Haloactinospora alba: one gene and its partner. The protein of the gene in region 2 interacts with the protein of the main gene of each other region in a pairwise test. Links are inferred from orthologs where the notes say so. Each region holds a gene or a part of one and is shown on either strand. Other genes may lie near its edges. The genes, in order: FHX37_RS09595 and FHX37_RS03645.

Evidence for each region.
Region 1: the proteins of FHX37_RS03645 (region 2) and FHX37_RS09595 interact in binary tests that used the Escherichia coli proteins (3 or more experiments, as listed by UniProt). The link is inferred for Haloactinospora alba from one-to-one orthologs.

The regions. Positions count from the first base shown.
Region 1 is NZ_VFQC01000001.1:2,125,853-2,140,101, reverse strand. Bases 767-3,615 are described here. They hold FHX37_RS09595 (sulfurtransferase TusA family protein), read right to left. Parts: upstream 2,385-3,615; coding sequence 2,148-2,384; downstream 767-2,147. Other genes in these bases: ctaD (aa3-type cytochrome oxidase subunit I), read left to right, coding at 3,585-3,615; ctaC (aa3-type cytochrome oxidase subunit II), read left to right, coding at 2,677-3,585; rpsD (30S ribosomal protein S4), read left to right, coding at 1,468-2,079; FHX37_RS09605 (carbohydrate kinase family protein), read left to right, coding at 767-1,124. Outside these bases: more of FHX37_RS09605, read left to right, coding at 156-766; more of ctaD, read left to right, coding at 3,616-5,261; FHX37_RS09580 (cytochrome c oxidase subunit 4), read left to right, coding at 5,277-5,702; FHX37_RS09575 (L,D-transpeptidase), read left to right, coding at 5,926-7,224; qcrB (cytochrome bc1 complex cytochrome b subunit), read right to left, coding at 7,935-9,581; qcrA (cytochrome bc1 complex Rieske iron-sulfur subunit), read right to left, coding at 9,585-10,730; qcrC (cytochrome bc1 complex diheme cytochrome c subunit), read right to left, coding at 10,723-11,637; ctaE (aa3-type cytochrome oxidase subunit III), read right to left, coding at 11,655-12,236; FHX37_RS09550 (response regulator transcription factor), read left to right, coding at 12,423-12,830; trpD (anthranilate phosphoribosyltransferase), read left to right, coding at 12,850-13,917; FHX37_RS09540 (Lrp/AsnC family transcriptional regulator), read right to left, coding at 14,010-14,249. UniProt on the Escherichia coli protein: Sulfur carrier protein involved in sulfur trafficking in the cell. Part of a sulfur-relay system required for 2-thiolation during synthesis of 2-thiouridine of the modified wobble base 5-methylaminomethyl-2-thiouridine (mnm(5)s(2)U) in tRNA.
Region 2 is NZ_VFQC01000001.1:751,444-765,644, reverse strand. What follows is about bases 2,751-5,551. They hold FHX37_RS03645 (cysteine desulfurase family protein), read right to left. Parts: upstream 4,833-5,551; coding sequence 3,669-4,832; downstream 2,751-3,668. Other genes in these bases: FHX37_RS03640 (electron transfer flavoprotein subunit alpha/FixB family protein), read right to left, coding at 4,929-5,551; FHX37_RS03650 (DUF695 domain-containing protein), read left to right, coding at 2,751-3,618. Also shown: FHX37_RS03665 (methionine synthase), read right to left, coding at 1-307; FHX37_RS23815 (DedA family protein), read right to left, coding at 300-851; tRNA 2-thiouridine(34) synthase MnmA, read right to left, coding at 959-2,056; more of FHX37_RS03650, read left to right, coding at 2,440-2,750; more of FHX37_RS03640, read right to left, coding at 5,552-5,873; FHX37_RS03635 (electron transfer flavoprotein subunit beta/FixA family protein), read right to left, coding at 5,905-6,684; FHX37_RS03630 (protein kinase domain-containing protein), read right to left, coding at 7,088-9,142; FHX37_RS03625 (YbaK/EbsC family protein), read right to left, coding at 9,512-10,057; FHX37_RS03620 (enoyl-CoA hydratase/isomerase family protein), read right to left, coding at 10,068-10,856; FHX37_RS03615 (TetR/AcrR family transcriptional regulator), read right to left, coding at 10,979-11,701; FHX37_RS03610 (DMT family transporter), read right to left, coding at 11,691-12,020; FHX37_RS03605 (DMT family transporter), read left to right, coding at 12,217-12,588; FHX37_RS03600 (energy-coupling factor transporter transmembrane component T family protein), read right to left, coding at 12,607-13,341; FHX37_RS03595 (ABC transporter ATP-binding protein), read right to left, coding at 13,392-14,201. UniProt on the Escherichia coli protein: Master enzyme that delivers sulfur to a number of partners involved in Fe-S cluster assembly, tRNA modification or cofactor biosynthesis. Catalyzes the removal of elemental sulfur from cysteine to produce alanine.

The DNA of each region.
Region 1 (14,249 bases), 1.4 Mb from region 2 along the record:
CCGTGCGAGTGCGTGTCGCACGGGCCGGTGCTGTGTTCGCCCGGATGCGCAGGGTCAGGAACATAGGGAATTCGAGGGGGCCTTCCGGAGCCGGCGAAGGACGCTGGGTACTCTTGGGGCTTGTCTTGTCTCCCCGATACAAGGAGCCCTACAGAGTGCGCATCGCTGTAACCGGATCTATCGCTACCGATCACCTGATGTCCTTCGGCGGGCGGTTCTCCGAGCAGATCATCGCTGACCAGCTCGAGCAGATCTCCCTGTCGTTCCTGGTGGACGAGTTGGACGTCCGGCGCGGTGGGGTTGCGCCTAACATCTCCTTCGCCATGGCACGGCTGGGTGCGCGTCCCCTCCTCGTGGGCGGGGCCGGTGCCGACTTCGACGGGTACAAGTCCTACCTGGAAAGCCATGGAGTGGACGCCTCCGGCGTGCGGATCTCCGAGAGGAAGCACACCGCTCGCTTCGTCTGCACGACCGACCTCGACCAGAACCAGATCGCCTCGTTCTACCCCGGTGCCATGGCCGAGGCCAGTGACATCGAGCTCGCGTCACTGACCGCGCAGCACGGGATCGAGCTGGTCCTGATCGGCGCCAACGACCCCAAGGCGATGGTGCAGCACAGTAAGGAGTGCCGGGAGCGCGGTATCCCCTTCGCCGCCGACCCCTCCCAACAGCTGGCCCTGCTGGAAGGGCCGGACGTCCGCCAGCTCATCGAGGGCGCCACCTACCTGTTCACCAACGAGTACGAGAAGGCGCTCGCCGAGCAGAAGAGCGGGTGGAGCGAAGAGGAGATCCTGGACCGGGTCGGTATGCGGATCACCACGCTCGGCGCCAAGGGCGTCGAGATCGCGCGCAAGGGTGAGCCGCCGGTGCACGTTCCCTCCGCCGCGGTGACCTCCATCGGCGAGCCCACCGGTGTGGGAGACGCCTTCCGGGCCGGTTTCCTCACCGCCCTGGGATGGGGCCTCAGCCTGGAGCGCTCCGCCCAGGTGGGGAACGCCACCGCCGTGCACTGCCTGGAGGCCGATGGGCCCCAGGAGTACACGCTGACGAAGGAGAGCCTGCTCAGGAAGCTCACCGACTCCTACGGCGAGGAGAGCGCTCGCGAGGCCGAGGCCTTCCTGTGACACCGGGTTGAGCTACCCGTGTCGTGCCCGTCGGGAGTGTTCCCGACGGGCACACGTGTGTTCGGGCCACCCGTGGAGAACGCGTACAGTGGGAGCGCGACCCACGCGCCGCGGCACCCGGCGGTGTTACACGCCCGCGGTGCCAGCGGCGTGATCCCGCCCCGGCGCGCTGAGATGCGCGCCGGGTTCAGATACGCCAACGCCGCCACGGTGGGGGTCTCTGTGGCGGTACGGGAGCGGTCGTGTCCGTGGGACGGACGCGACCGGGTTGCTGTGTGGCACCTCCGAGACCTAGGCGAGCCTTACCTCGGACTCTCTTGATGAAAACAGACGGAGGACGTGAATGCGCTACACCGGACCTAAGGTGCGGTTGTCCCGGCGCGCCGGTACCCCGCTGACCCGTAAGGCGGTCAGCTACTTCGAGAAGCGGCCCTACCCGCCGGGCGAGCACGGCCGCCGGGTTCGTCGCTCGAGCAGCGACTACGCGGTGCGCCAGGCAGAGAAGCAGAAGCTGCGCTGGTACTACGACCTGTCGGAGAAGCAGCTCGCCCGGGTGTACGAGAGCGCCCGCAAGCGTTCCGGCCGTACCGGCGAGGAGATGATCGCCGAGCTGGAAATGCGGCTCGTGTCGGTCGTGCTGCGCTCGGGGCTGGCTCCCTCGATCTACGCGGCCCGGCAGTACGTGAACCACGGTCACATCACCGTGGACGGCCAGAAAGTGGACATTCCCTCGTTCCAGGTCAAGCCGGGGCAGATCGTCAGCGTTCGGGAGAAGTCCAAGAAGCTGGTCCCGTTCGTCGAGGCTGCCGAGGGTGTGCACGCTGACGAGCGCACTGCGGGCTACCTCGCCGTGAGCCACTCGGACCTGCGGGTGGCGGTCGTCGACCGCCCGTCGCGCGAGCAGGTGCCGATTCCCTTCGACGAGCAGCTCGTCGTCGAGTACTACGCGCGGTAACAACCGGACAGCCCGGATACACGGGACCGCGCACCCGCCGGGTGCGCGGTCCCGTTGTTGTCCCGGACTCAGTACATGCGCCGGACGTGAAAGGCGCTACCATGGTCCAGCGGGTGTTCGGCGACGAACTCCTGCATCTTCATCCGGCACCAGGAAGGAATGTCGGTCCTGGCCGCCGGATCGTCGGCGGTAACGGCGACGAGCGAGCCGATGGGGACCTCGCGGATCCTCTCGGCGAGCATGATGACGGGAACGGGGCATTTCCGTCCGATCGCTTCGATCGTTACCAGCGGCTGGTCGGACACGGGCTCCTCCTCGTGGGTTCGGTTCACCCCCGATCCCTACCCGTCCTGGTGGCTAACCGGTACCCGGTTAAAGAGGACGTGAAGGCAGCGGTACTCTCGCCTTAGCCCGTCTCTACAGGCGGGCCGGGGTGGCAGAAACGCGAGTGCCAGCCGCCGTGCGCCGAGTAACACGCTGGTTTACGCATGTCCGTGAGCAGCACGGCGGGTGAGTCGCGATATGTTGCCCCTTGACGAGCTTGGGATACACGACCGCCCGCGTTGGACGCGGGCATCATCGCTGGGAAGGCAATCCGTGAGTCCGACCCGCCTTAGGAATCGGCGCCCCGCGCTGCGCCGATGGGCACCGCGCGGCGTAGCGTTGGCCGCGTTGGGCATGGCCGCGACCGGCTGCGCCTCGAACGAGTTCACCCGGCTGGGCGTGCCGGAGCCGATCACTGAGCAGGCAGAGCGCGTGCTCACGCTCTGGCAGGGCTCGTGGGTGGCGGCGTTCGCGGTCGGCATCCTGGTGTGGGGGCTGACCATCTGGTCGGTCATCTTCCACCGCAAGCGCTCCGAGCAGCTGCCGCCGCAGGTGCGCTACAACATGCCCATCGAGGCGCTCTACACCGTGCTGCCGATCGTTATCATTTCTGTCCTTTTCTACTTCACCGCGCGCGACCAGACCTACCTGCTGGAGACCGACGAACCAGCCGACGTCAACGTCGAGGTGGTCGCTTTCCAGTGGAGCTGGCAGTTCAACTACCTGGACGAGCCCAAGAGCGAGGCAGGTGACGGTGCCGAGCCGGAGACCCGGTTCTCCACCGTGGGAACCCCCGACGACCTGCCGACCCTCGTTCTCCCCGAGGGAGAGGTCGTGCACTTCGACCTGACCTCACCGGACGTCATCCACTCGTTCTGGGTACCCGAGTTCGCGTTCAAGATGGACGTGATCCCGGGCAAGGACAACGAGTTCCAGGTGAAGATCAACGAGGGCACTGAGGGTGTCTACCGTGGCCGCTGCGCAGAGCTCTGCGGCGTCGACCACAGTGAGATGCTGTTCGACGTCAAGGTCGTGGACTCCGAGGAGTACGACGCGTGGGTCGAGGAGCAGGAGGCTCAGGCCCAGAACGGCTCCGAACAGCAGGAGACCCCGACCGAGCAGCAGGATGAGGAAGCGGACGCTGCGGCTACCCGCGACGAGGCCGAGGAGGCTGGCGACTGATGACGACAGTGACTCCGTCCAGCGTTGCGACTCCCGCACCCACGACCACCCGTAAAGGGTCGATCATCGTCGACTGGCTGACGTCGACCGACCACAAGACGATCGGGTACATGTACCTGATCACCTCGTTCGGGTTCTTCGTCTTCGCCGGTCTGCTGGCGCTGCTGATCCGCGCCGAGCTGCTGTGGCCGGGCCTGCAGGTGGTGACCAACGAACAGTTCAACCAGCTGTTCACCATGCACGGCACCATCATGCTGCTGTTGTTCGCCACACCGCTGTTCGTCGGGTTCGCCAACATCATCATGCCGTTGCACATCGGTGCTCCGGACGTGGCGTTCCCCCGGATGAACATCTTCGGCTACTACCTGTTCCTGTTCGGCGGCCTGATCGTCGTCGGCGGATTCCTCACCCCCGGTGGCGCCGCCAGCTTCGGCTGGTTCGCCTACACCCCGCTCTCGGACGCGGTCCGGTCGCCGGGCATCGGAGGCGACCTGTGGATCCTGGGACTGGTGGTCAGCGGTCTGGGAACGATCCTCGCCGCGGTCAACTTCATCACCACCGGGCTGGTCATGCGCGCGCCCGGGATGACGATGTTCAGGATGTCGATCTTCTCGTGGAACACGCTGCTGACCAGCGTGCTCGTGCTGATCGCGTTCCCCGTGCTGACAGCCGCCCTGGTGGCGCTGGGAGCGGACCGGATGATCGGCACCCACGTCTACGACGCGGAACACGGCGGCGCCATCCTCTGGCAGCACCTGTTCTGGTTCTTCGGGCACCCCGAGGTGTACATCATCGCGTTGCCGTTCTTCGGCATCGTCACCGAGATCCTCCCGGTGTTCAGCCGCAAACCGATCTTCGGCTACAAGAGCCTGGTGGGAGCGACCATCGCGATCACCGGACTCTCCGTCACGGTGTGGGCGCACCACATGTTCCCGACCGGGGCCGTGCTGCTGCCGTTCTTCTCCTTCATGAGCTTCCTCATCGCCGTTCCCACCGGTGTGAAGTTCTTCAACTGGATCGGCACGATGTGGCGCGGCCAGCTGGTGTTCAGCACCCCCATGCTGTTCGTCGTCGGCTTCCTGGTGACGTTCCTGTTCGGTGGACTCACCGGTGTGCTGCTGGCCTCCCCGCCCATCGACTTCCACGTCACCGACAGCTACTTCGTCGTGGCCCACTTCCACTACGTCGTGTTCGGCACCGTGGTCTTCGCGATGTTCGCCGGGTTCTACTTCTGGTGGCCCAAGTTCACCGGGAAGCTACTGAACGAGACGCTGGGCAAGATCCACTTCTGGCTGCTCTTCTTCGGGTTCCACGGCACGTTCCTGGTGCAGCACTGGCTGGGCGCTGAGGGCTTCCCGCGGCGGTACGCCGACTACCACCCCGCCGACGGTTTCACCACGCTGAACATGATCTCCTCGATCAGCGCGTTCGTCCTGGGCGCTTCCACCCTGGTGTTCTTCTGGAACATGTGGATCACCCACAAGAACGCGGCCAAGGTCACCGTGGACGACCCGTGGGAGTACGGGTGCTCGCTGGAGTGGGCGACGTCGTGCCCGCCACCGCGGCACAACTTCACCTCGCTGCCGCGTATCCGTTCCGAACGCCCCGCGTTCGACCTGCACCATCCGCACGCTGCGGCTCCCGGCGCGGCGCCGGAACCGTCGAGCGCGACCTAGGAGGCGAGTCCGAGCATGAAGATGCAGGCATACATGTTTATGGGTGTCTCGACCTTCTTCGGTCTGGTCGCGGCACTGTACGCCTACTGGGCGTGGGTCTCCGAAGGAAGCGTCGAATGGACCGGGACGGTCGCGCTGATCGTCGCGATCGCCTTCGGGTGGATGGTCGGTTTCTGGATCTGGCAGTCGGCACGCCGTAGCGAACACCACCACGGTCCTCCGCCAGAGGAGCGACTCGACGGGGAGATCGCCGAGAACGCCGGAGACTACGGCTTCTTCAGCCCGCACAGCTGGTGGCCGCTGTTCGTCGCCATGGCGGTCGCGTTCACCGCCGTCGGGGTGGCGATCGGCTGGTGGATGGTGTTCATCGGCGGTTTCGCACTGATGCTGACCGTCATCGGCTGGGTCTTCGAGTACTACCGCCACGAGTTCGAGCACTAGGCCGCACGCCGCGGCTGACCTTCGCCCTACCCCGGTTCCCTTCCGGCCCGTGAGCCATCCGGAAGGGAACCGGGGTATTCTTTTGGTGCGGGCTTTCCCCCAATAATGCTTGTTGTTGTAGCCCGCGAACGTGCCGCTGGTTTGTCAGGAACTGTCCCGATTCGGGGCGCGTCCCAGCGGGTGTAGAGCAACGTGGGTCGAGCTGGATGCTGGAGGACCAGGCGTGAAGGACAGCGCATTCCCAACGGCGCACCGCCGTGCGGGTGCGGGGCTGGCGGTGTTAGCCCTCGGCCTCACCGCCGCATGCTCCGGTTCCGGTTCCGAAGGTGCTGACACCGCGGGCGCGGAGGGGGGAAGCGACCCGGTCACGGTCAAGGTCCTTCCTGAGGACGGTGGTTCCGAAGTCCGTCCCGACGTCCCCGTCACGGTCCAGGCGGACGGGGGAAGCATCACCGACGTACAGGTGGAGCAGAGCGGCGGAGCCGACACCGGGGACGGGTCCGACTCCGCCGTCGACGAGGTCACCGGGCAGCTGAACGACGACAAGACCGAGTGGGTCAGCGAGTGGAACCTGAAGCCCGGTGCGGACGTCACGGTGACCGCCACCGCCGAGAACGAGGACGGTGAGGAGAGCGAGGCCGTCAGCGAGTTCAGCACCGTGCCGGCGCCCCAGGGGCAGCGGCTGGAGCTGGTGTCCAACTTCCCGACCAGCGGCGAGACCGTGGGTGTGGGAATGCCGGTCATCGTCAACTTCGACCTTCCGGTGGAGAACAAGAAGCAGGTGGAGAACTCCATCGAGGTGTCCGCTGACGAGCCGACCCAGGGTGCCTGGAACTGGTTCGGCGATGACATGGCCGTGTTCCGGCCCAAGGAGTACTGGCCCTCCGGAACGGAGGTGACCGTGGACATGCACCTGGCCGGGACCGAGGCCAGCGAGGGGGTCCACGGCATCGAGAACCACCGGCTCAACTTCGAGGTGGGGCGGAAGCAGGTCAGCACCATCGACAGCGACTCCCACCAGATGACGGTGGAGCGCGACGGTGAGCAGATCCAGAAGTTCCCGGTCAGCATCGGCAAGGCCAACGTGGAGAAGTACACCACCACCAGCGGTACGCACCTGACGATGAACAAACGCCGTGAGCTGACGATGGACTCCTCCACGACCGGGGTCCCCGTCGACAGTCCCGAGGGCTACAAGCTCGACGTGGAGTACGCGGTGCGCTTCTCCAACAGTGGCGAGTTCACCCACGCGGCCCCGTGGAACAGCGCGGCACTGGGCGAGGAGAACACGAGCCACGGCTGCCCCAACATGTCCACCGAGGACGCCAAGTGGTTCTACGAGAACAGCTACCAGGGTGACCCGCTCGTTGTGGAGGGGACCGACCGCGAGCTCGAGGTGGACAACGGCTGGGGCTACTGGCAGCGCTCGTGGGACCAGTGGCTGGAGAACAGCGCGACGGGCGAGCCCGACAGGACCGACGAGGAGGGGACCCCCGGCTCGGTGCACACCACCGACGAGTAGCGGGTCCGGGAATCCCGTTCCCGCGAAGAGCCCCCGACAGCGACACCGGAGAATTCCCTCCTCCGGCCGGGTGACCCCCACGAGCGGCCGCGGAGCCCCTCCCGGCTCGCGGCCTTCCCCGCTCCCGCCCTGCCGGCGCGTCCATCCGGGCGCGCCGGCAGGGTTCTCCCGGCCGTTCCCCCGAAGCCCGGCAGCGTCCCCACCGCGGGGCGGCGGACGCTGCCGGGGCCTTCCAGGCAGCTGCGACGGCTTCCCGCAGCGCCGACGGCGCGCGACCCCCACACCCCGCCGGCTCCGCCTGACACGTCCGGGACAGCCCCGTGCCCCGGCCGGGCGGCGGGAAGACCCGAGCGGGCCTCCGCGGACGCACCGCGTGCCACCGTTCCTCTCGGATGATCGGCGTGTTCTGCCCGCCGGCTGCCGGTGGGGCGCACCCGTCCGGCTCCGGGGCCGGACTCCGATTCCCGTGTGCGCCCATCAGTGGCACGGAGAGGAGATGGGGACACAGTGGCCGATGGTGTGAGGGGGTCGGACGACAGTCGGGGCTGTGGCCCGTCACGGAGTCGGCGCGCGTGGCCGTGGGGCCCACCGGCTGGTCCCGGGAGGGTTCGCCCGGGGCTCGGGGGAGACACAGTAAGGCCCGGCCGCCCGGTGCCGTGCGGAGGTGTTCCGCGCGAACCGGAGGGCCGGGCCGAGTGCCGAGCGCCGTGTCAGTGGCTGGCTGCGGTCTCCTCCTCCGAGGAGCCCCCTTCGCCGTGGCCGTGGTGGGCGCTGTGCGGCTCGACTCCCTCGAAGGAAACGTTGTCCTTCGTGTACCAGTGGGCCAGCGCACGACGGAGCCGTCCCTTGAGGCCGCGGGCGGCCGGGGACTCGACACCGTTCTCGTCCACCGTGGGAGCCGGGGCGGGTGCCTCCTTCTTGCTCTGCAGCACGCTGACCGTGTCCGCGGAGGACTCCCGGTGCACCTCGACGAACTCCCCGCTGGGGAGCTGCTGGATGTTGCCGCTCTCGTAACCGTGCTCCAGAGTCTCACGGTCCCGGAGCTGCAGCCCCAGACAGATGCGTTTCGTGACGATGAACCCGATGATCGGCCCCGCGATGACGAAGATCCGGAAGAACCACGTCGTCGCGTACAGGCTGATGGAGAACGTCTCGGCGAGCACGTCGTTGGCGCCCGCCAACCACAGCAGGCCGTAGAAGACCATGCCGGCCACGCCGAGGCCCGTGCGGACCGGGGCGTTGCGCGGGCGGTCGGCCACGTTGTGGTGACGCTTGTCGCCGCTGATCCACTGCTCCACGAACGGCCACAGCAGCAGAGCGCCGAAGATGGCGCCGGGGATGACGAGCCCCGGGACCAGGACACCGGTCGGTACCGCGTACCCGGCGATGCTGAAGTCGAACCAGTTCGGGAAGATCCGGAGCGACCCCTCCATGAAGCCCATGTACCAGTCGGGCTGCAGGCCCGATGTGATGGATGTCGGGGTGAACGGCCCGAACAGGTGGATCGGGTTGATCTGCACGAACGCGCTGAGACCGGTGACAATGGCGAACACGAAGAAGAAGAATCCTCCGGCCTTGATGGCGAAGCCGGGGAACATCGGTGTCCCGACGACTTTCTTCTCCGTTCGCCCCTGCCCCGGATACTGGGTGTGCTTCTGGTGCCACAGGATGAATATGTGGGCGACGATCAGCGCCAGCAGGATCCCCGGGATGAGCAGGATGTGCAGCATGTACAGCCGCGGGATGATGTCCTCGCCCGGGAACTGCCCCCCGAAGAGGAACATCATCACGTAGGTGCCGATGACCGGGATCGCCAGGATCACACCCTGCAGGATCCGCACACCCATGCCGGACGGGAGGTCGTCGGGAAGCGAGTAACCGAAGAGTCCCTCCACGATGGCGAGCATGAAGATCACGACGCCGATGATCCAGTTGATCTCGCGGGGCTTGCGGAACGCGCCGGTGAAGAAGACCCGGAGCATGTGTGTCACCAGGGCTGCGACGAAGATCAGCGCCGCCCAGTGGTGGATCTGCCGCATGAGGAACCCGCCGCGTACATCGAAGTCGATGTAGAGCGTCGAGGCGTAGGCCTCGCTCATGTGGACGCCGTGCATGCGCTCGTAGGAGCCCTCGTAGACGGTCTCCGACATGCTCGGGTTGAACCACAGGGTCAGAAAGACCCCGGTGACGAGCAGGATGATGAACGAGTACAGCGCGATCTCGCCCAGCATGAACGACCAGTGGTTCGGGAAGACCTTGCGCAGGTTCTTCTCCCCGAGCTTCGCCAAATGGAACCGGTCGTCGATGTAGTTACCGACATTGCGCAGCCCTTTGGGCGGCTGGGAGCTCGTACTCACCGGCTACTCACCCCTCTCCGCGTCCCAGAAGGTCGGTCCGACCGCAGTGTCGAAGTCACCGTCGGCGACCAGGTATCCCTCGTCATCCACCGAGAGCGGTAGCTGGGGTAGAGGGCGGTGCGCTGGTCCGAAAACGACCTCGGCGGCGTTGGCGGCATCGAACGTCGACTGGTGGCACGGGCACAGAATCCGGTGGGTATCCCGCTCGTACAGCGCGGCGGGACAGCCCACATGGGTGCAGATCTTGGAGTAGGCGACGATCCCGTCCTGGGTCCAGTCGAGTCGTTTGCCGTTCTCCTCCTTCATCCGTTCGCCCCAGGAGTCCTGGGGCATCCGGATCAGCAGGACCACGGCCTTCGCCTTCTCGTCCAGGCTCAGGCCCTCCGGGTGCTCCTCGGTGGGTTCGGCGTAGGGCAGGGCGGTGATCATCCCGCCGGGCTCGTTCGCCAGGTCCTCGGCCCGGATCCACTGGTCGTCGCCCTCTCCGGTGCCGCCCTCCACGACCATGCGCATGCCCTTCCGCCACATGGTGTGTTTGAGCTTGTCGCCGGGAAGCGGGCCGGTGTCCCGAAGCAGCACCAGGGGCGCCAGCCCCAACGGCAGCATCGCGGCCAGCATCGTACGGCGCATGAGGGGGCGCTTGGTCAGTCCGCTCTCGTTCGCGCCCTTCATGAAGAAGTCACCGAACGAACTCTTCTCCTCGGCGGGCGAGGGAAGCTCGTCGTACGGTGAGGAGACCTCGTAGTGCGGCATGACCTTGCGTGCCCACACGGTCATGCCGGCCCCGATCGCGAACAGTGCGACGGTGAGAGTCCCCCCCAACGCCATGTTGGAGTACTGGCCGGTCTGGGGGTTGGCGATGGCCGGTTCCCCCTCCGCGTTCGGCGGGAAGGCGAAATAAGCCACGAAGAATCCGATCCCGGCGAGGAACGCGAGGACGAACCACAGTGCGGCCACCTTCTCGCCGCGACGCTGCACCTCCTCCGAGTGCTTCTGCGTCTCCTCGGCCGGATACGCCCCCTCGTGCTCGGGGTGCTGATCCTCCTCGGCGGCGATGATCGCGTCGTCATCAGCGGACGACGGGGTGCCGATGACCCGGTCGCGGTCCTCGGCACCTCCATTGTCGTGGTTGGTGTTGTTATCAGTCATGGGCTCGCTGCTTCGCGGTGATCCAGATCGCGCACGCCACGATCAGGCTGAGGCCGACGGTCCAGCCGATGAAGCCCTCGGCGACCTGACCGACCCGGTTCAGGGCGAAGACACCACCCGCGTCCGGCTCGGCCTGCAGCTCCTTCACATAGGCGATCAGATCCTGTTTCTCATCCGGTGTGATACTCGCGTCGTTGAACACGGGCATTTGGCTGGGGCCAGTGATCATCGCCTCGTAGAGCTGGCGCGGCGAGGCCTCGTGGATCTCCGGCGCGTAGTTGCCGCCGGTGAGGGCACCGCCGCCACCCGACCAGCTGTGGCAGTGCGCGCAGTTGGTCAGGTACAGCTTCATCCCCGACTCGGTGTCCTCCGCACCGGAGACGTAGCTCTCCTTGGCCTCGTCGTACTCCTCCTTGGCGGCCTCGTACTCCTCCTCGTCGGAGAAGTCGGCGCGTTGGGGAGCACTGCCGGGAACCCCCTGGGGTACCTCCGGCCCGCTGCCGCCTTCCTGCTTGTAGTAGGCGATCAGGTCGTTGATCTCTTCCTGGGAGAACACCGGGGCCTTGCGCGGCATCTGCGTGTCGGGGTCGGTCGAGGGCATACGCCCGGTGCTTACCTGGAAGTCGATCGCGGCGCCGCCAACATCGGTGAGCGCAGGGGCGTCGTCGGTACCGGAGAAGTCGGTTCCGTGGCAGCTCGCACAGCTCTTGTTGTAGATCTCCTTGCCCCTGGCGACGTCGGGCTGTTCCCGGTCGTCGCTCGTGCTTTCCGCGGCAAGAGTCTGCGCTTCCGCGGTTCCCGGGTCGGGGGCCAGGAAGGCGTAGCCCGCCCCGAAGAACGCGAGCGCGATGAGGACGACGACATACCCCGCTAGGGGATGCCGCCGCCGCGCGTTAATCCATTTCACGGTTTCCCCGTTTCGGGTTACTGGATGAAGTAGATGGATGCGAACAAAGCGACCCAGACCACGTCCACGAAGTGCCAGTAGTAGGACACGACGATGGCACTGGTGGCCTGTTGGTGGGTGAAGCGCTTCGCGGCGTACGTCCGTCCCAGCATGAGCAGGAACGCGATGAGACCACCGATGACGTGGAGGCCGTGGAAGCCCGTGGTGAGGTAGAACATCGAGCCGTAGGCGCTGGACTGCAGAGTCAGCCCCTCGTGCACGAGTTCGCGGTACTCGTTCGCCTGCCCGAGTACGAAGACCAGGCCCATCAGGAACGAGATGATGAACCACATCCGGAGCTTGCCCACGTCACCGCGCTCGGCGGCCCAAACACCCGCCTGCGCAGTGAAGCTGGAGGCCACGAGGATGATGGTGAAGACCAGGGCGTAGCCGACGTTCAAGTCGGTGGCCGGCCACGGTCCCAGCTCGGGGTCTCCCACCGTCACTGATCGGATGGTGAAGTACATCGCGAACAGCGCCGCAAAGAACATGAGTTCGTTGGACAACCACACGATGGTGCCAACGCTCACCAGGTCAGGTCGTTTGGCCGCACCATGCACTGGTGTCGGTTGAGCTTCTTGGTTCGCGGTTACTGTCGCCACGGCAGCATTATTGCGGTATCTGGCGACGAGTGCTGCACGACCCCCCGTAACGTGCCCGATCGCCGATGGCGTCGGCTCCGCTACCGCCCCCACCGTACCGCTGATGCGTGGCCACTGGTGCGTCCTTGGTGGCATCCTAGGGGAATGCGCATTCTCATTTACAGCGACAAGCCGGCTGTGCGCGAGCAGGTGCGTCTCGCCATCGGGCGCAGGCCCGCCGCTGACGTCCCCAAGGTCGAGTTCCTGGAGTGCGCCACCGCTCCCGCCGTGCACAAGCGACTGCACGACCCGGACACCGCTGTCGACGTCGCCATTTTCGACGGCGAGTCCGCCCCGGCAGGAGGCATGGGCGTCTGCCGGGAGGTCAAGGACGAGGTGTTCCGGTGCCCGCCGGTGCTGTTGCTCATCGGTAGGCGGGACGACGGGTGGCTCGCCACGTGGTCACGCGCGGACAGGGTCGTCAGCCACCCCATAGACCCGGTGGCGTTGGCCGAGGCGCTGGCGGAGCTCATGCGTGGCCGTGCCGCCGAGCTCTCCGCGCAGCAGAACTGACAGCCGGGATGGGAGCCACGTGAGACCACAAGACCGGACCTGGCCCGAACTGATCACGTCCCTGCTGGACGGTGTGTCGCTGTCGGCGGCGGACACGGAATGGGCCATGCGCGAGATCATGACAGGGTCCGTGTCCGACGCCCAGATCGCCGGGTTCGCCATCGCGCTGCGTGCGAAGGGCGCCAGCGTCGCGGAGGTCACCGGCCTGTCCCAGGGCATGCTGGACCACGCCGTGCGGCTCGATGTCCCGGGGCGCACGGTGGACATCGTGGGCACCGGCGGGGACCGGGCGCACACCGTCAACATCTCGACGATGGCCGCCATCGTCGCTGCCGCGGCGGGCTGCCAGGTCGTCAAACACGGCAACCGTGCGGCCTCCTCCTCCTGCGGAACGGCTGACGTCCTGGAGCGGCTCGGCGTTGTCATCGACCTCCCTCCGGAGCAGACGCGGCAGGTGGCCGAGACGACCGGAATCACGTTCTGTTTCGCGCCGCTCTTCCACCCCTCGCTGCGGTACGCGGCCAAACCGCGTCGCGAACTCGGGGTGCCCACGGTCTTCAACTTCCTCGGGCCGCTGACGAACCCCGCGCGTCCGACAGCCGGAGCCGTCGGGGTTTTCGACCGGGAGATGTGCGAGACCATCGCGGGAGTGTTCGCCCAACGGAACGCCTCCGCGCTGGTGTTCCGCGGTGACGACGGGTTGGACGAGCTGACCACGACCACCACGTCCCGGGTCTGGCGCGTCTGCGGGGGCGAGATCCAGGAACGGGAGTTCGACCCCGCAGACCTCGGAATCGAGCGTTGCGACCCGGAGGCGCTGCGTGGCGGGGACGTCGAGTTCAACGCCGGTGTCCTGCGCGCGGTGCTTTCCGGCGAGCGGGGCCCGGTTCGGGAGGCCGTGCTACTGAACGCGGCCGCGACGATCGCGGCCGCCGACGAGGACCAGAACGGTTCCGCGGGCCTCGTCGAGCTGCTGCGTTCGGGATACGAGAGGGCGGCATCCGCCGTGGACAGCGGCGCGGCGACGGCGACACTGGAGGACTGGATCGCCGCCAGCCAGCAGTTCGCCAAGCGCGCGGGCGTGTGAGGGACGCACCCGGTCCTCGCGCGGTGTCGCGGGTCCGGTGGGCCCGGAAACCGCCGTGTTCCACCGGACCGGTGCTGAGCGCGACCCGAGGGCTATGTCCCCAGGGAGAACGCCGCGTCCAGGTCGTGCTGGGAGTACGTGTGGAACGCGATGTGCGTGTCGGAGGAGCGCACCCCGGTGGTCTTGTTCACCCGGCCCGGGATGACCTCGGCGAGTTCCTCGTGTCCGGCCACCCGAACTATCGCGATCAGGTCGACGTCTCCTGTCACGGAGTACACCTCGCTGACGCCGTCGATGTCGGCGACGGTCTCCGCCACCTCCGAGATACGGTC
Region 2 (14,201 bases):
GTCCGTGCGTTTCGAGCGCCTCGAGATCGTAGGAGAGGAAACTCGCGGCACGTCGGGCGTCCCGGCCCGGTCGCTGCGTCACCCGCCACGCGAACGGTCCCGTCTCCACGGGGAGGTCGGCGAGTAGCGCCGCGCTGCGACCGGTGGAGTCCGCCCCGGTCCCGCGCTCGGGCAGTTCCGGGAGGTGCGCGAGGTCGGGCAGCTCACCCAGAACGGTGCGCAGCGCCTCACCCGCGTCCGTTCCCGGGAAGGAACCGACACCGGTGGAACTCGCCTCGGGCCAGGGGTACTGATGCAGCTCACTCACACTGACCAAGGTTACGGCACTGCGAGCCGGTGAGTTCGGGAGTGTGGACCCCGGTGTCGTTGGCCGTGCGCGGTCCGGCGCCCGAACGGCGGCGCCACACCACCAGCAGGACGATGGCCAGGAGGAGGAGGAGCGTGGCCGCCGTGACGGCCACCAGCGGGGAGCGGAGGAAAGCCCGCCACCACAGCGTCAGGGCGGCCATGCCGCCGAGGCTGTACACCGCCGCCCACAGGGCACTTCCCGGGAGAGCGGCCGCGAGGTAGCGCGGGAAGGACATGCGCATCGCCCCCGCGGTGAGGTGGATCGCGGACTGGATCCCCACGGTGAGGTAGGAGAGGGTGACCGCGGGTGGGCCGAACCGGTCGATCATGCGCTGCGCGCGGTCCAACCGCTCCCCGAGGCGGATGGCCAGTCGGGAACGGCGCACTCCTTTGCCCAGGAAGCGTCCGAGCCAGTAGATGGTCTGGGTCCGCAGCAGGGCGATCACGCCCAGGACGAGGTACACGGTCCAGAAGGGTTCCCCCTCCAAAAAGCCGTAGTCCATCGTGCCCTCCGGTCCCGACCAACCTGGAACATGTCTATGGTATGCCTAACCTAAGTCAGGCGACAGGGATTCCGGACCTTCCGGGAAACCACACACCGGAGCACGGCTCAGACCGACGGGACCGGCTGCTCCTCCCCCTCGCCGACGAAGGACGTCTCCGAGATCGTCGCCGACCCCAGCACCACATCGCCGTCGTAGAGCACGGCCGCCTGCCCCGTCGCGATACCGGTCGCGGGCTCGGCCAACCGGACCACGAGCTCACCGGAACGCTGCCATGCCCGGCACGAGTACACCTCGCCGTGCGCACGCAGCTGCACCGTGCAGGAGAAGGGTTCGGTGAGCGGATCGCAGCCGCTCCACACCGGCGAGCTCCCCACGATCTCGTCCACCCGCAGCGACTCCCGCGGACCCACTGTCACCGTGTTCTCCACCGGTTCGATGGACAGCACGTAGCGCCGGTTCACCGAGCCGCCCAGGTTCAGCCCCTTGCGCTGGCCCACGGTGAACGTGTGCGCACCGTCGTGGGTACCCAGCACCTCGCCCGACTCGTCCTTGATCGGCCCCGGTTCGGAACCCAGCCGCTGGTTGAGGAACCCGGACGTGTCCCCGTCCGCGATGAAGCAGATGTCGTGGCTGTCCGGTTTCTCGGCCACCGCCAGGCCGCGCCGGTCGGCCTCCGCCCGCACCTCGTCCTTGGTGCAGTCCCCGAGCGGGAACATGGCGTGGTCAAGCTGCTCCCGCGTGAGCACACCCAGCACGTAGGACTGGTCCTTGGCCTCGTCCGGACTGCGCCGCAGCCTGCCGCCGACCAGCCGCGCGTGATGGCCGGTGCACACCGCGTCGAAGCCGAGCGCCACGGCGCGGTCCAGGACAGCGGCGAACTTGATCTTCTCGTTGCAACGCATGCACGGGTTGGGTGTGCGGCCGGCGGAGTACTCCTCGACGAAGTCCTGCACGACCTCGCGTTCGAACTCCTCAGCCATGTCCCAAACGTAGAAGGGGATACCGATCACGTCGGCGGCCCGGCGCGCGTCGCGGGAGTCCTCGACAGTGCAGCACCCCCGTGCTCCACTGCGGTACGACTGGGGGTTCTTGGACAGCGCCAAGTGGACACCGGTCACGTCGTGGCCCGCCTCAACCGCGCGGGCAGCAGCAACTGCGGAGTCGACACCGCCGGACATGGCGGCGAGTACGCGCAACGTCATCAGAGGTCCCCAGGACGGTTTCCAGCCCCTCGGCGGGAAAACGCCCGTTCTCCTTCCTTCTGCGTGGTGTCGAGGTCGCTGCCCGTCCCGGAACGGACAGACGGGTAGAGGGCTCCTACGGCGGGCACTCGTCCTGCCACGCGAGGCTCCCGCGCCGCCGTGACGAACAGTGTCCGCTCAGGCGGTCGGTGCGACGGCGGCCGGAGCTGGCGCGAGCACGGACCGAGCGCTGTCCGCAGCACGGACGCCCCTACCCCAAGCCACTCTCAGTCTATAGTCCCGCAAGCCTATGCGCCGTCGCGCTGTGCTCGGTTCGGGAACCGGGCCCGCTGCCGAGCGCTCATGTGGCGCGCTCACCGCGCGGCTCTGCGAAAATTAGGGGTATGGCTCTGTTTCGCCGTCGCCGCTCCGCTGACGAGACCGGATCCGTCGCAGCCGTGGACGAGTTCTGGGCACACTGGGACGACGTCCGTGGCACGTTGGCCGCGTCGGTCGACGCGGGCGAACCGGTTCCCGAGGAGACCGCCGCCCGTGTCACCGAACGGGTACAGCGGATCCATCCCGAACTGACATGGGAGGTCTCCGCCGTTTCCCGCTCCGCGGACAGCGGACCCGGTGACCTCGGCACCATGGGGGACGAGGATCCCGAGGAACTCATGGCGCGGATGTCCGACATGGACGATCCGTTGGCGCTGCTGGGAAGTACGGCTTCCTACGCGCTGACCCTCAGTGGTGGGCCGGACGACTCGGCGCGCATCCTCACCGAGCGGTGGCTGCGTTCCGCCCCCAAGGACGCGGAGTGGCAGTTCCACCCCGCCTACCCGGCGGACCACGAGCAGCTCACCAGCTCGATCACCTGGGACGACCACACGTTCGACCTGTCACACGCCGCCCTGTCCCTCCGGGTGGACCAGCGGCAGGGCACGATCGACGCCGGGGTGTACCACCCGGACAACATGTTCCTTCCCGAGGAGACCCAAACCAGTCTGGCCGAGCACGTGGTGATGCTCGCGCTGGGCGAGGACGACTACGTGCGCTGGATAGCCGGAGTGGAGCCCCTGGCGGAACGGCCGCTGGACCCGCTGCCCCCGACCTCGCTGCCTGCCGTGGTGCGTCAGCTCTCCGGCGGCGGGAACGCGAACAGCTGGCCCACGCTGCAGATGCGCGTCCCGTTGCGGGGGATCGTCGAGTTCTCCCTCCGCCACCCGCTGCACCGGCGCGACTTTCCCGCTTTCACGCTTTACGTCCAGGTGTCACTCGGTTACGCCCACAGCGACAACGACAAACGCCCGGTGGAGCCCTCCGCGTCCGCGCTGGACGAGTTCGTCACGCGTGTCGACGGCATCCTGGGCGACAACGGAGCTCTCCTCGCCCAGCAGACGGTGGGAGGGCACCGGCAGCTGCACTACTACCTCGATCCGGAGTCGGGCGTTCTCCCCGAGGTGGAAGCGGCCGTGCGTGAGTGGTCCGAAGGCCGCTCCACGGTACAGAGCCGGCTCGACCCGGAATGGCAGTCCATCAACCAGCTACGTACCATGTTCCGGCGCCAGCTGGGGTCCTGACCCGCCCGTCCGCACCCTCCCCGCGCCCGGTGTGCCACGGCCGGCGGTGCTCAGTGGCGCTTCTCCCGGGCGCGGCGAGCACGTTCGACCGCGGGGCCGAGGGCCGAGTACAGGGCGGAGACGTCGGCACTGGAGGAGTCCCGCCCCAGTGAGAAACGCAGGGAACTGCGCGCTGTCTCCTCCGCGGCGCCCATGGCGAGCAGCACGTGGCTCGCCTGTGCCACGCCGGAGGAGCAGGCCGAGCCCGTCGAGCACTGGATGCCGCGAGCGTCGAGCAGCATGAGCAGGGCGTCCCCCTCGCAACCGGGGAACGAGACGTGAGCGTTGCCAGGGAGGCGCTCGGTGGGGTGACCGTTCACCACGGCCTCGGGGACAGCGTCCCGCACCGCCGTGACCAGTTCGTCCCGGAGTTTGGCGAGGTGGGCCGCGTGCGGCTCCCGCTCCTCGACAGCCATCCGGACCGAGGTGGCCATTCCGCGCAGCAGTGGTGTCATGACCGTTCCGGAGCGCACCTCCCGCTCCTGTCCGCCACCGTGCAGGACCGGGACGGGGTCCACCCCGCGCGCGAGCAGGAGCGCGCCCGCCCCCATCGGACCGCCGATCTTGTGGCCGGACACCGTGAGCGCGGACACGGAGCCCATATCGATCGGCTGCGTACCGACCGCCTGCACGGCGTCCGTGTGCAACGGGATGCCGTACTCCCGGGCGATCTCCGCCAACGCGTGCACGGGCTGGAGCGTTCCCACCTCGTTGTTCGCCCACATGACCGATACCAGGGCGACGTCGGCGGGGTTCCTCTCGATCGCGGCACGCAGCTCCCGCGGCGGGACCCGGCCGTACTCGTCGACCGGGAGCTCCTCGTAGACCGCCCCCTGCGCGTCGGCCATCCAACGCGCCGGATCGAGCACGGCGTGGTGCTCCACCGCGCTCACCAGGATGCGCCGGCGCTCGGGGGAAGCACGGTTACGCGCCCAGAACAGCCCTTTGACCGCGAGGTTGTTCGCCTCCGTCCCCCCACCGGTGAACACCACCTCGTAGGGAGTGACGCCGAAGGCCCCGGCGATGTCCTCGCGGGCCTCCTCGACCACCCGGCGCGCCCGGCGGCCGGCCCCGTGCAGTGAGGAGGCGTTGCCGAGCTGACCGAACTCCTCGGTCATGTCGGCGACGGCCTCGGGGCGGACGGCTGTTGTGGCGGCGTGATCCAGATACACCATGGCACTGCCCAGGATACGGCCGGGCGCGTGCCCGCTGTCCCGCAGGGCGGTCGGGGGAACGGGTCGGATGTCCCACTCCCCCGGCCAGCAGGCAGCTCACTTGCGCTTGTTGACCTCGTCGGTCAGTTGCGGCGCCACCTTGTGCAGGTCCCCCACCACGCTGAAGTCGCTGATCTCGTGGATGGGAGCCTCCGGGTCCTTGTTGACCGCGACGATGTTCTTCGAGGTCTGCATACCCGCCCGGTGCTGGATCGCTCCGGAGATGCCCAGCGCGATGTACAGGTTCGGGCTGATCGTCTTCCCGGTCTGGCCGACCTGGAACTCGTTGGGGTACCAGCCGGAGTCCACAGCGGCACGGGACGCGCCCACGGCGGCACCGAGCGAGTCCGCGAGGGACTCCACCACGGAGAAGTCCTCGGAACCGACGCCCCGGCCACCGGAGACGACGATCGCGGCCTCGGTGAGTTCGGGGCGTGCGCCGCGCTCCTGCTTGACCCGTTCCACGACCTTCGCCGAGGTCGCGGACTCGGGGAGGTCCACGGAGACCTCCTCCTGGGCCCCGGCCCCCTGGGAGGCCTCGGCGGTCACGGAGTTGGGGCGCAGGGCGACCACCGGGGCACCGGTGCGCACCTTGGCGTGGGTGACGGTGGCGCCACCGAAGATGCTGTGCTCGGTCACCAGCTCGGGGGTCACGTCCACCACGTCGGTCAGGGCGCCCGATCCCAGCTTGACCGCGGTACGCGCGGCCACCTCCTTGTTCTCGGGGGTGGCGGACACCAGAACCGCAGCCGCAGAGTTCTCCCCGGCCAGCTTGGCGAGGAGCTCCGCCTTGGGGGCGACGACGTAGTCGTTGAGTTCGGAGCTGGCCGTGTACACCTTCTCCGCGCCGAACTCGGCGAGTTTCGGTGCGGCGGCGTCGGCGCCGGCGCCGACCCACACGGCCGCGGGTTCACCGACGCGTCGCGCGGCGGTGAGCAGCTCGTTGGTGACCTTCTTTACCTCCCCGTCGACGTGGTCGACGAGGACGAGGACCTCAGCCATTTCTCGATTCCCTCTTTCGTCTCCGCCGGACCTAAACGAACTTCTTCTCGGCGAGGAACTCGGCGGCCTTCGTGCCGCCGTCGCCCTCGTCCTTGACGACAGTGCCCGCGGGTCGCGGCGGAGCCGGCGCGAAGTCCACGGTCTCGGTCGCGGCGTTCGCGAGTCCGACCTTGTCCTGCTCGATCCCGGCGTCGGAAACCGTCAGCTTCTCCACCGGCTTCTTCTTCGCCTGCATGATGAGCTTGAAGGACGGGTACCGCGGCTCGTTGATCTTCTCCACGACGGAGACCACGGCCGGCAGCTTGGCCTCGACGACGTCGTAGCCGTAGTCCGTCTGGCGCTGCACCGTCACGGAGGAACCGTCCACCTCGACCTTGCCGGCCAGAGTGAGCTGCGGAAGCTCGAGGTACTCGGCCAGGGCGGCCCCCACGAGGCCGGTACGCGCGTCGGTGGACTCCGAGCCCAGCACCACGATGTCGAACTCGAGGGTTCCCAGGGCCTGGGACAGCGCGTAGGCCGTCTGCAGGGCGTCGGAACCGTGCAGCGCCTCGTCGTTGACGTGCACGGCCTTGTCCGCACCCATGGACAGGGCCTTGCGGATCGATTCCGTGGCCTGGTCCGGTCCCATGGTCAGGACGGTGACCTCTCCGCCGTGCTTCTCCTTGAGGAGCAGCGCCTCCTCGATGGCGTACTCGTCGAGTTCGTTGATGACTCCGTCGGACGCCGCGCGGTCCAGCGTGTTGTCCTCCGGTGCGAGTTTCCGCTCGGTCGCCGTGTCCGGGACCTGCTTGACCAATACGACAATATTCATGGCCGGTGGCCGACCTCCCTGCACTCCCATACATCGCCCGCTCGGACGGTGCGGACGCGCGGCGCGTCCGTGGCCCTCAGGGTGCCAAACGTCTCACTGCGGTTCGGCACTGGGTTGGCGTTCACGTCACGCCATCCCGCCTGATCGTAGTGCTCGCACTCTTGATGTTACTGATTAGTAGCTCTGGGGCAAATGTTACCCCTGCCACTGGCCGAAAGAACCATCCGCGGGAGCGACGCCGCTGCTGGACCCCGTCCGGCGGACGCTTGCCCCACTGGGCGGCGTCCCGGTGCCGCCCTGGCCGCGTTGCCCGTCGGTCGGCGGAGGGTCCCAACTCCCCCTCGGCCGTGCCAGCGCGGCACCGGACACACCGCTCGCCGCGGGCAGCGTCCGCCGGACGGGACTAGAACCAGTCGGAGGGGCCCGACATCGGGTCCCACCGCGGCGCGAACCCTCCGAATCCCCACGAGAGGATCAGCATCGCCAGCAGCACGACGGCGACGATGACCCCCCAGTACACGTAGACGTTGCGGATTCCGATCCGCTCGGTCAGCTGGAGCGCCTGGCGGCGGGCACCGGCGCCGTTGGGACCCACGAAGCTGAGCACCACCACCAGGAAGAGCGCGTAGGAACCGACGTAGTTGGCCGAGTTGTCCCCCAGGACGAGGCCGAAGATCAGACCGATCACGATGCCGACCGCCAGGTAGCCCAGCCCGAACAGCAACGCTCGCCCCAGCGTGCGCAGAACCGCCCACGGCATGCTCAGCACCACGACCATGGTGTCCGAACTGCGCGGCCCCCGCGCCTGGACACGTCGGGCGTGCTCGCTCTTCACCGTGTCCAGCGCCCCGAGGAAGCTCGCGAGTACCAGCCCGATGACCAGCCCTATCGTCGGCAGGAGCAGGGATATCCCGGCCAGTATCCCCAGCGCGGGGAGGAGGAGCAGCCACGGGAGCTGGCGCGGTTCGTCGTAGGCGTAGGCCCCGCCCTCGGAGTTACCGAAGTAGTCACTGATCCGGTCCCCGCTGGAGCGGCGGAACATCCCGAACAGCCCTGAGCCCTGTTCCTGGGAGTCGTCCGGGTCCTGCCGCGCGGAGCGGCTGGACCCCTGCTCGTCGACCGGGGGAAGGACGTCGCGGAAGTCCTCGGGACGCAGCGTGGAGTCGTAGTAGTGGCCACGGGGTTCCGCGGGGTCGTTACCGAAGCCGGGGGCGTGGCGCTCGTCCCCGGCGCCGCCCAACAGCCCCGTGGACTGCGGGTCGTCCGCGGGAACCCGCATCGTCTGGTCCGCACCACCGGAGCCCGCCACCATTGTGCGCTCGGCCTCGCCGCCACCGGGGTCGGACGCCTCCCCCGCACCGGCGACCCGCGTCGTCTGGTCGAGGCCGCCGGACCCCGCCACCATGGTGGTCCCGGCGTCCTCCTCCTGCCCGGTGCCACCGGCGGAGGCCCCGGAACGGTCAGCGGCCTCGGCCGTCTCCGCACCAGCGGCCGCCCCCGCGGCGGCCGGCGCGGCCGCGCCGGCGCCGGACCCCTCCGAGGAGGAGCCGGGCGTCGCTCCGTGGATGGTGTGCTTTCCGGTCACCCCCGTCTGCCGGTAGTCGGACAGCTCCTCCGGCAGCGGAAGGTCGAGGTTGAGCCGTTCGGTCTCGGCCACGAGCCGGTCGGCGTTCGGCCGGTCTCCCATATCCCGCGAGACCGCGGCCCGCACCAGCGGCTGCAGGCCGTCCGGCATCCCGTCCAGGGAGATCTCGCCGTTGAGGATGCGGAAGAAGATGACCTCGAACGAGCCCGCGCCGTAGGGCGCGTTCCCCGTGGCGGCGAACGCCACCGTCGCTCCCCACGCGTGCACGTCCGTCGCGGGGCCGAGGTCGGTACCCTCGATCACCTCCGGGGAGAGGTAGCTCGGTGTCCCGACGAACGTGCCCGTCTGGGTCAGCTTCGCTCCGTCGACCGCGTGCGCGATCCCGAAGTCGATGACGATGGGCTCGCCGTTGGAGATGATGACGTTGCCCGGTTTGAGGTCACGGTGGATGACGTCGACAGCGTGGATGTCCCGAATGGCCCGGGCGAGGCCGGAGACGAAGCGCGTGAGCGCCCGCCCCCGCAACGGGCCGTGGTCGGTGACCGTGGAGTCCAGGGTGGGACCCGGCACGTACTCGGTGACCACCCACGGAAGCTCGGCCTGCGTATCCGCGTCGATCACCTCGGCGACGTTGTGGCTGTGCACGCGGCGCATCGTCTCGACCTCGCGGGCGAGCCGCGCCCGCGCCACCTCGTCCCCCGCGACCTCGGACTTGAGGACCTTGATCGCGACCGGCCGGTCATGGTGGGGATCCTCGGCCTGGTACACCACGCCCATGCCGCCTTGCCCGATACGCCGGCGGATCAGGTACCGCCCGACGCGTTCCGGCAGCTCCTCGCCATCGGGGGAACCTGCCGAGGAGGGCACTGTCATAGCGAACTCATCCCCTCAAACGCCGCACGCCCTCCTGTCTAGCCTAACGGCCACGGACGCGCGGATCCGGTGGCGGGACAACGGCCGCACGGGGCCGACCGCCACACTCGGTAACCACAAGCTGCATTCACTACACGCCGGGAGCCCCCGGCCAGGACGAAGGGAGGCCGCGCCGGTTTCCGGGGCCGAAACCGCCAGCGCCTGTGGCGCGGCCATCCAACACTCACTCGATTATGACGGATAACATCCGCCTCCCGTTCCGGGCTCCCGCCGCGGGGAACCCGGAATTCGTCCCGGGGTGCCCGGACCCGAGCGGCCGGGACACCCGCGGGACGGCGGACCGGGCTCGTCGGCCCCGCCCCGGCTTTGTCACTGTTGTGGCGTGCCCACCCCGGCCACGACCCGGACCCGGGGAAGCTCGGCCAGTGCCGCGCCCGGCAGCACCAGCTTGGCCGACCTGGTGCCGCTCCCGACGACGACCCAGGGTTGTTCCGGAACCCGGGTGTCGACCAGCAACGGCCACTCCGACGGGAGTCCGACGGGAGTGATACCGCCGTACTCCATTCCGGTGGCCGCGACCGCCTCCGCCTGGTCCGCGAACGACGCCTTCCGCGCGCCGAGCTGACCGCGCACCACCCTGTTCACGTCGACCCGTGTCGTCGCCAGCACCACGCACCCCGCCAGCCACGTACGGCCGCCCCGTCTGGCGGAAACCACCACACAGTTCGCCGAGGCCTCCAGCGGCACACCGTAGGCGGCGCTGCAGTTCTCCGTGTCCGCGAGCGCCGGGTCGATCCCGGCGACGCGAGGCTCCGCCGCACCGGCGGAGGGCTGCCAGGCGGCGAGTTCCTCCGCGACGGGCGGCGCCAGGAGGTCGGTCCGCAGCCGGGCCGGTTCGGTGCGCAGGTACCACATCCGTTCCTCCTCAGCGCCCGGTGAAACGCGCCTTCCCCGGGCCCTCCTCGACGAAGCTGCGCATGCCGGTCTTCTGGTCCTCGGTGGCGAACAGTCCGGAGAAGTGCAGGCGTTCCGTCTCCAGTCCCGTCGCGAGGTCGCTTTCCAGGCCGTCATCGACCGCCTGTTTGGCGGCACCCAGTGCCACGGCCGGGGCGTCGCTGTAACGGCTCGCCGCCTCGAGGGCCCGGGAGTAGGCCTCCCCGGCGCCGACCGTCTCGTCGACGAGTCCTATCTTCGCCCCTTCGTTGCCCGTGACGTGCTGCCCGGTGAAGATCATGTTCTTGGCCTTGGCCGGACCCACCAGCCGCGGCAGGCGCTGCGTCCCCCCGGCTCCCGGGATGATGCCCAGCTGGATCTCGGGCTGGCCGAACACGGCGTCCTCCACAGCGATCCGGAAGTCCGCGCACAGGGCCAGTTCGCAGCCGCCGCCGAGTGCGTAGCCGGTGACAGCGGCGATGACCGGTTTGGGTATCGCCGCGACCGCGTTGAAGGACTCCTGGAGTCTGCGGGAGTGCGTGAGCATCTCGGCGTAGCTCATCTCCGCCATCTCGTGCACGTCGGCCCCCGCGGCGAAGACGCGTTCCCCGCCGTAGAGGATCACGGAACGAACCGAGTCGTCCTCGCTCACCTGCGCGGCCGCCGCACCGATCTCGCGCTGCATCCGCGCGTTCAGCGCGTTCATCTTGGGCCGGTCCAACCGGATCACCGCCACGCTCGGGTGGTCGGGGTCGGTCTCCACACGTACGAACTCGCCCATGTCGGCACCTTTCGTTTCGGGACACTGCGGCTGTTGTTCCCTACCACGATCCCCGCCCTCCGCGCACCGCCCCGGCGGGAGGTCGGCGCCCCGGGCGGAACCGTGTCAGGTACCCGGCGGAATCACCGCGGACGCAGGGCGTTGTACAGGACTTCGCTGACCTCGGCCACCGTGAGTTCGTCTCCCAGCAGAACGCGGGCGCACAGCCCGTCAGCGGCCGCCACCACTCCCTGCACGCTGAGGGGGTCGTCCGTCCGTTTCCGGGCCACCTCGGCGACCGTGTCCCGCCACCGCTGCGCGGCAGGCCGCAGGGCGGGACGGCGGGCGGCCAACAGCGTGAGTTCGCGCTCGGCCAGCGCACGGGGACGGTTCGGCCCGCATGCCTCGACGATGAGCTGGGCCAACCCCTCGATCTCGTCCGCCGCACGCTCACTGGTCTCGCGCAGCTGCCGTATGTAGGAGTCGGTGGCCTCGGTGAGCGCGGCGACGAGCAGGTCGTCCAGCGTCGCGAAGTAGTAGACGGCGGAGCTGGCCGGAACGTTCGCCTCCCGCGCGACGGCGCGATGGGTCACCCCCGCGGTCCCGTCCCGCTCCAGCACCCGGAGGGTCGCCGCGATGATGGCCTGCCGTTTGCGTTCTCCCCGGGCACGCCGACCATCGCTCCACTCCCCGGCGGCCTGGTTCACGATGTGCCCCCATCCGGTCGCCCCAACGGAGATGCCCTTCCCGCGCGACGGCACGAGCGCGGTGCGCACCGCAGAGGCTACCGCAGCGCGGACGGCGGTGCCGGAAGCGAGCAACCGGTTCGGGGCCGCCGGAGCGTCGCCGTCCGTCTCAGTGCGCACCGCCGAGCTGCAGGGCGAGAACACCGCCGACAGCCAGCGCCATACCCCCCACCTGGGTTTTGGAGAGGCGGTCCCCGAAGAGCAGCGCACCGAGCAGGGCCACCGTGACCACCCCGCTCGCCGCCCAGATCGCGTAGGCGACGCCGATTTCCAGACCCGCGCGCAGCGCCAGGGACAGCAGGTAGTAGGCACCAAGGACGCTGAGCACGGTCACCGTGGTCGGTAGGACACGGGTGAACCCGTGGGAGAACCGGGTGGCGACCGCCCCGATGGTCTCGGCGAGGACGGCGCCGACGAGAAACACGTACGCGAGAGTCATACTCATCCTCCTTCTTGCAGCTGTGTCCGCAGGACGAGCCTGACATAAGGTTGAACGAATGTTCAATATCATGTGGTTGCCATGAACTCCGGGTGCCATCGCCCCCGGCAAACTAATTGAACTTTCGTACAACTATATCTAGTGTGGCGTGTGTCCATACGGCCGGTGGGCACACCACGACAAGGAGGAACCAGAAATGACCTGGGTTTATCTGATCGCGGCGGTCCTCTCCGAGGTGGTCGGAGCCGTCGCCACCCGCTTCTCCCACGGATTCACCGCACTCCTGCCGACCCTCGTCGCCCTCGTCGGCGTTCTCGGCGCCTACTACCTGCTGTCCCTGGTGCTGAGGCGCGGCATGGGCATCGGCGTCGCCTACGGCATCTGGGCCGCCCTCGGGGTGGCAGCCGTCGCCCTGATCGGGGTCGTCCTCCTCGAGGACCGGTTCACATGGCTCCAGGGGTTCGGGCTCGTCCTCACCATGAGCGGCGTTCTCGCCCTCGAAGCGGGAAACGGCCCCGCCGACGGAGCCGTGGGGACCGCCGAGGACAGCAGCGCCCCGACGCAGTAGGCCGCTCCGCCCCGGCCGTCAACCGAACAGCAGCCGCCAGGTGCCCAGGTACATGGACAGACCGTGCGCCAGGAACAGCACGGCCGCGGTTCCCACGAGGAGGCACGTGTCGGCCGCTGTCCAGCGGCTCGTTCGAGCGTGGCTGCGCCCACCGGAGCCGAAGGCGCGCGCCTCCATGGCCGCGGCGAGGTGCGTACCGGTGCGGATCGCCCGTACCAGCAGCGCGAAGGCCTTGCCGGCAAAGATCCCGACGGCGGCGATCGGGTTGCCGCCCGACTCGACCCCGCGGGCACGGCGCGCGAGTCCCAGGGTGCGCCACTGTCCCGCCAGGAGGGGAACCAGCCGCAGCGCGGCCAGCACTCCCAGAGCGGGGCGTTCGGGCAGACGCAGTTTCTGCACCAGGGCGTCGGCGACCTCGGTGGGGTCACTGGTCATGCCGGCCAGCACACTGGGCAGCGCGATGGCCAGCAGCCGCACGGCCGTACCCAGCGCCGGCAGGGCACCCTCGTCGCCGAACACCAGGTTGATCGTTCCGATGGAGACACTCATGAGGAACAGGGAGCCCCCGAGCGTGACCAGGGCGCGTACCCCCAGACCACTCACCGGCAGCAGAGCCGCCGCGGCGACGAGTACGACCCCGGCGGTCACCGGGTCCAGTACCGGGATGAGCCCGGCCGTCACCAGGAACGCGGCGGCGAACTTGGCGAGCGGGTTGAGGCGCGCCAGCCAGGGGCGCCCAGCCGGTGGACGCACGGGCGCGGATCTCCCCTCCGGCCCGCTCCGGAAACCGGAGACGGAAGCTCTCACCACTCTCCGTCCCCTCTCCCGGGGCGGGACGGCGCCTCCAGCGCGGTGACCCCGCCGTCGCGCACACGCAGTTCGGTACCGGCGAAACGGCACAACAGCAGTTCGTCGTGGGTGGCCACGACGATCGCCCGTCCCTGCCCCCGCAACCGGTCGAGCAGCTCGACCAGCTCGCGCCACGTGCGCGTGTCCTGGCCGAACGTGGGCTCGTCCAGCAACAGCACGTCCGGCGCGTGGGCGGGGCCGGCGCTCAGCGCTGTCGCCACGGACAGCCGCCGTTTCTCCCCGCCGGAGAGGGTGAAGGGGTGGGCGTCGGCCAGTGGGGCCAGCCACAACCGTTCCAGCAGCTCGGCCGCCCAACGGTCGGCTTCCCGCCCGGACAACCCGGCGCGTCGGGGCGCGAACCGCAGCTCGTCGTGGACGCGCCCGGTGACGAACTGGTCCTCCGCGTGCTGGAACACCGTTCCGACGTGGCGGGCGAGCTGTCGCGCCGGCCACCGCGACAGCGGGCGCCTGCTGACCCGCGCCAGGGGGCCACGCGGCCGGACCGCTCCCGCCTCGGGCGGGGACAGCCCGGCCAGGAGGCTCAACAGGGTCGACTTCCCCGAACCGTTCTCCCCTGTGACGGCGGTCGCCGTCCCGGCGCTGACGGTCGCGTCCGCGCCGTCCAGCACCCTGCGTGGCCGGGCCGCGTGGGGTCCGAGCCCGGCCGGCGTACGGGCGCGGCATCCGGTCGCCTCGAGTACGGCCTCCCCACCGGGTTCCGGTGTCAGGAGCGGTTCGGGATCCCGCCCGGGCACCCAGGCGCC